2 linked regions of the Fodinibius salicampi genome follow. The protein of the gene in region 1 binds, or shares a complex with, the protein of each later gene. Links are inferred from orthologs where the notes say so. Each region holds a gene or a part of one and is shown in the gene's direction. Other genes may lie near its edges.

Region 1 (2,986 bases):
AGGAAATCTTCGGCCCAGTCGGCATCAAGTTCCCGTTCTTTGGCCATCTGGCGGAATTTTTCTGTTTTATCATCCTCACGCTTGGGGGCAAAAATGGGTAAGCGGTTTTGTATTTTCTTTTCAATTACTTCATTAACTATGCTGCTGCGTTCCGAGAGCAGATCCAGGAGTTGACGATCAATTTCGTCGATTCGGTTACGTTGGGGACCTAATTTCTTTTCTTCTTTAGTCATTTGCGGATTATATAATATCTAAAACCTGTTAAAAAAGATTGCGCCCTTAAATTAAAGCTTTACTATCAATTGCCCTAAAAAAATGGGATTTTAACAGAATGATTATGCGGTATTTTTGTTTTATTAAAGGATGAAGTTGAAAGCTGAAACCAAGCATGATTATGTTAAGATAACAAGCTTTTTAAAACTAAATCCTGCAGGTTTATAACAGGAAAAATAGATTTATCACATGTCTGAATTTGATTTACAATCTCCATGGCCACCGGCTGGTGACCAGCCGAATGCAATAGAAGAACTGGTAGAAGGAGTAGAAAGTGGTGATAAATATCAGACGCTTTTAGGTATTACCGGTTCCGGAAAGACGCGAACAATCGCCGATGTCATTGACCAGGTTGAGCGTCCTACCCTAGTAATGAGTCACAATAAGACATTGGCCGCCCAGCTTTATCGAGAGTTAAGCGATTTTTTTCCGAATAACCGGGTTGAATTTTTTATTTCCTATTATGATTACTATCAACCGGAAGCTTATTTGTCTACGCAGGACAAGTATATTGAAAAAGACCTTTCCATAAATGATGAAATTCAGCGCTTGCGGTTACGGGCAACCAGTTCGCTTTTGTCCGGACGGCGTGATGTAATTATTGTCTCTTCTGTAAGCTGCATCTATGGAATTGGATCTCCCTCTGAGTATGAGAAACTAATTATTAAGCTCAAGCAGGGGATGGAAATCCCCCGCAATAAGCTGTTGTATGATCTGGTAGATCTGCATTATACGCGCAATGATCGGGAATTTAGCCGGGGGACCTTCCGTGTGCGCGGCGACGTAGTGGATCTGTATCCTGCTTATGCGGAAGATGGCTTGCGGATTTCATTCTGGGGCGATGAGATTGAAAAGATGGAAATTGTGGATACCGATTCAGGAAATGTGATTGAGCAGGTACAGGAATTTCACATTTATCCCGCTTCCCACTATGTGACTACTCAAAGCCGGCTGGAAGAAGCTATTGATCAGATCCGGGATGAATTGAACTGGCGCATTGGCACGCTGACTGATGAGGGCAAACATCTTGAAGCAAAGCGCCTGGAGCAGCGTACGCTTTTTGATATAGAAATGATGCAGGAAATTGGATATTGCTCGGGTATTGAGAATTATTCGCGATATCTGAGTAATCGAAAACCGGGAGAACGTCCGTATTGCCTGTTCGATTATTTCCCCGATGATTTCTTATTAGTAGTGGATGAAAGTCACCAGACGGTGCCCCAAGTTTCAGCCATGTATGGGGGGGATCGATCCCGCAAAACAGAATTAGTGGAACATGGTTTTCGGCTGCCTTCCGCATTGGATAACCGGCCGCTCACCTTTGATGAATGGGAAGAGGTTACGAATCAGGCTATTTTCGTGAGCGCAACCCCGGGCGATTATGAGCTGGAAAAAAGTGGAGGCGTATTTGTAGAGCAGATTGTTCGACCTACGGGCTTGATGGAGCCGGAGATAGAAGTTCGACCGGTAGATAATCAAATCGATGATTTATTAGAGCAGATTCAGGAGCGAATTGAAAAGGGTCACCGGGTGCTTTGTATTACGCTTACCAAGCGGTTGAGTGAGGAGCTTAGCGAGTATCTCAAGAGCGTGGGAATTTCTGCTGCCTATATGCACAGTGAACTCAGCGCTATGGAACGGGTAGAAGTACTTTTTAAATTCAGGCGCGGTGATTTTGATGTACTGGTAGGAATTAACTTGTTGAGAGAAGGAATTGATATTCCGGAATTGAGTCTGGTTGCTATTTTGGATGCGGATAAGGAGGGATTTCTCCGGTCGGAAACATCCCTGTTTCAGATTATCGGTCGCGCTGCCCGAAATGTAGAGGGCAAGGCTATCCTTTATGCTGATAAGATCACAGACAGCATGCAGACGGTAATTGATGAAACGGAAAGACGCCGCAAGATACAGAAAGAATATAATGAGGAGCATGGTATTACTCCTACAACCATTGAAAAAGAGCTGAAGCCGCTGGTCGATCCCGCCTTGATATCCTCACAGAACTTTGATCTGGATGAAGATGATACGGAAGACGGGGAGCCTCTGGAGATGATAAAAGTGGCCGAGGAAGGGATCAAATACAAAGCAAATCCTGCGATGAAGGAGGTTACGTTTGATGACAAGGAGGAGTTTTTAGAATACCTTCACAATTCAATGAAAACAGCTGCTAAAAATATGGAGTTCGAAGAAGCAGCACGCATACGTGATCAAATCGAACAACTGAAAGAAGAGCTTTAGTGAACAGTTAATTGTTATTGGTTATTAAATAAAAGCAGTTAACCAATAACGGATAACCATTAACAAAAATGAGTACGTTAGCATATTTAAAAAGTTTTTTTAAGGATAAAGATGTAGCCTCGGTAACGCCAACCTCCAAGTATTGTGTTCGGCGGGTATGCAACCCCATTAATTTTGATCAGGATATAAATATAGTGGAATATGGGGCCGGAGCCGGCGTTTTTTCACGGTATCTGTTACAGCATATGACACCGGGGTCGAAACTTTATTTATTTGAAACAAATGAAATTCTTTTTGGTAAGTTAAAGGAAATTGACGATTCCAGGATAACCCTGTTTGATAACAGTGTGGAGTATGCAAAAGAATTGATACCTGATGATCAGATTGGGAAAATCGATTATATTATATCCGGTATTCCTTTTTCTTTTCTGGATGAGGATGCCAGGGAGTCAGTACTCAAGCAAAGTGTTGATCT
Region 2 (2,955 bases), on another replicon or contig:
CTGGATAAGGAACGCGAGCGTATCCAAAAAGAAATTGACCGTCTGGAAGGTTTTCTGAAATCTATCGAGGGCAAGTTGAAAAACGATGGATTCGTAAATAATGCACCAGCGGAGGTTGTCCAGCGTGAACGCGATAAGAAAGAAGACACTGAAACAGACCTGGAGAAACTACGCGAAATTTTAAGCGAATTGGATTCGTAATTACTCCCGATAAATCGGATTCCTTCGAAGGTGCCCCCCCCTTGTGGAGGACAACTCCGTATTTATTTTACGCAGCCGGGAGATGTAATAACAACAAGATATTTAGTTTTTAGTATTTTTATGCCAAAAGAACCAGATTTTATACATGATCTGAATGAACAACAAAAACGGGCAGTACGTCATACCGAGGGCCCCCTACTGATTGTAGCGGGAGCTGGCAGTGGCAAAACCCGTGTGCTTACCTACCGTATAGCTTATCTTATTCAGCAGCAGAAAGCAGCCCCGGATGATATTTTGGCCCTGACGTTTACCAATAAGGCTGCCAAAGAGATGAAAGAGCGTATCCAGCAGCTTATTGGGGATGAAGCACGCAAACTCTGGATGGGAACTTTTCACTCCGTTTTTTCAAAAATTCTGCGTTTCGAGGCAGAAAAGATTGGCTTTACTTCCAATTATTCTATTTACGATATGGAAGATTCTAAAAATGCCATTAAGCAGCTACTTCGGGAAAATAACTACGATCCCAAAGAGATACGTCCGCGTACTATTCAGCGACTAATCAGTGATGCCAAAAATGAGCTCATCTATCCGGATCATTACCAGGAAAAATTTGTACATAGCACGCTTGATGATATTACCGCCAAAATCTACGGGCAGTATGTCGAACGCCTGAAACACAATAATGCGATGGACTTTGATGACCTGCTTGTCAAACCCATCGAGCTGTTTCAAAAAAACGAAGATGTGCTCGAAAAATATCAGGATCGCTTTAAATATATCTTGATTGATGAGTACCAGGATACCAATCATGCCCAGTATAAAGTGACCAACATGCTGGCTGAAAAGTATAAGAACTTATGTGTGGTTGGGGATGATGCCCAAAGTATCTACTCCTTCCGGGGTGCTGATATTCATAATATCCTCGATTTCAAAAATGATTATGAGGATGCGGTTGAGATTCCGCTGGAACAAAATTATCGCTCTACCCAGGCCATACTCAAAGCGGCAGACTCTATTATCAAAAATAATGAGAGTCAGCTGGATAAAACGCTCTGGACCGACAACGACATGGGCGATACCATAACGGTACTCGACAACTACGATGAGCGGGATGAAGCCAATCGGGTAGCGAATTATATCAAAGAACTGAAAGCCCGGAAAGGTTATGACTACAATGATTTCGCCATACTCTATCGGACGAATTATCAGAGCAGGGTTTATGAGGAAACGTTCCGCCGTAAGGGTATTCCCTATCAGTTGGTAGGCGGACTTTCATTTTATCAGCGCAAAGAGATCAAAGATGTACTGGCATATCTGACCCTTCTTATCAATCCGGATGATGATACTAATCTTGTCCGCATCATTAATGAACCCTCCAGGGGGATTGGCAATAAATCATTGCATGATCTCATGGCCCGCGCCCGTTCCACGAACCAGTCTTTATGGCAGGTTTTAAAAAATGTGGATCAGATTGATCTTTATAAACCGGCAGAGAATAGTGTCAAGGATTTTGTAGCCATGATCAATGAGCTTAAGAATGACCTGAAGAATAACGAAAAGCTCATCAATGTTACCAAAAAGCTGCTGGAAAAATCAGGCTATATGAAGTCACTGGTAGAGGAAAACTCTCCCAAGTCAATGACGCGTCGCGAAAATATTTTAGAACTTGAAAACGCGATATCCTATTTCGAAAAAAATAACAACAACGCTTCACTAAGCTCTTTTTTACAGGAAATTAGCCTTATTACCGATACCGACAAATACGATGAGGAGAAACCTGCCGTTACCATGATGACCGTTCATGCAGCTAAGGGGCTGGAATTCCCGGCTGTTTTTGTTGTGGGGCTCGAAGAAGAATTATTCCCGGTGGGCAGTCGAAATAATGAAGAAGTCAATATTGAAGAAGAACGGAGACTCTTTTATGTGGCTATTACACGAGCACAGGAAGTGCTCTTTTTTAGTCACTGCCGCAGTCGTTATAAATACGGTGAAGAACAACGAAAAAGACGTTCCCGTTTCTTAGACGAAGTAAGTTCAGATGTTGTTCGTACGGAAACCGGATCCTCCATAAAACAAGATAAGGATCGATTCTCTGAAAAAAATAGTTCTTCGTCTCAAAACGGAGATACTCGGATTGAATACGACTGGAAAAAGCCACTTTATAAAAAGAAAAATCGGTCTTCTAATAATACTCAGGTATATTATGACAATCCCGATGAAGATCCATTTCAGGTAGGAGCAAAAGTGGAACATAATATTTTTGGTCAGGGTAAAATTATAAGCAGAAGTGGTGAAGGTGAAAAAACGAAAGTGGTTATCTACTTTAAAGAACGGCAACAGCGTAAAACATTAATGCTTCGCGTAGCAAAACTCAGGGTTATTGGTTAGCCTATAGGGCGATATTGATATTATAGATGAAAAATTATTTCCTCATACAAACGATCAAAAAAGGTATAGCTATCGCCACGTGGGCGCTTATCGCCATGATTTTCACCCACACGCTCAAAGCCCAACCTTCTCTCACTTCAAATAACCTGGGCTTGAATGGCGGCGGTATCGCATATTTTAGCGGAAGCGAAGCTGCATTCAGCAATCCAGCTAACTTAATGCTTCCCAATCGTCCGGGCACATTGCATTTAGATATCGGACAAGCTGCCTTGCAAATTAACCCGATTCTATCCTCGAATACTGTTTCAGGACAGTTCACCAATTTCCGAAACCGATATCGTCCCTATATTCAAAAGTATGTTGGTA

The links.
Region 2: the proteins of uvrB (region 1) and ABEB05_RS02090 are in contact, whole or in part, in a crystal structure (PDB 7EGT), measured with the Thermus thermophilus proteins. The link is inferred for Fodinibius salicampi from one-to-one orthologs. Residues at the interface, in WP_096411307.1 of Thermus thermophilus: Glu23, Leu25, Arg26, Asp27, Gly28, Glu29, Arg30, Phe31, Arg55, Glu326, Asp327, Phe328, Glu379, Ser382, Gln383, His398, Gly400, Arg401; in WP_096412145.1 of Thermus thermophilus: His654, Arg656, Phe657, Gln666, Asp668, Glu669, Lys680, Arg681, Leu682, Ser683, Lys685, Tyr686, Ala687.

What each region holds. Positions count from the first base shown.
Region 1 is NZ_BAABRS010000005.1:91,682-94,667, reverse strand. It holds uvrB (excinuclease ABC subunit UvrB), read left to right. Parts: upstream 1-462; coding sequence 463-2,511; downstream 2,512-2,986. Other genes in the region: ABEB05_RS15770 (class I SAM-dependent methyltransferase), read left to right, coding at 2,580-2,986; tyrA (bifunctional chorismate mutase/prephenate dehydrogenase), read right to left, coding at 1-233. UniProt on the Escherichia coli protein: The UvrABC repair system catalyzes the recognition and processing of DNA lesions. A damage recognition complex composed of 2 UvrA and 2 UvrB subunits scans DNA for abnormalities.
Region 2 is NZ_BAABRS010000001.1:510,102-513,056, reverse strand. It holds ABEB05_RS02090 (ATP-dependent helicase), read left to right. Parts: upstream 1-321; coding sequence 322-2,589; downstream 2,590-2,955. Other genes in the region: ABEB05_RS02085 (DUF5723 family protein), read left to right, coding at 2,616-2,955; ABEB05_RS02095 (valine--tRNA ligase), read left to right, coding at 1-201. UniProt on the Escherichia coli protein: A helicase with DNA-dependent ATPase activity. Unwinds DNA duplexes with 3'-5' polarity. Translocates on single-stranded DNA with 3'-5' polarity. Initiates unwinding more efficiently from a nicked substrate than double-stranded DNA.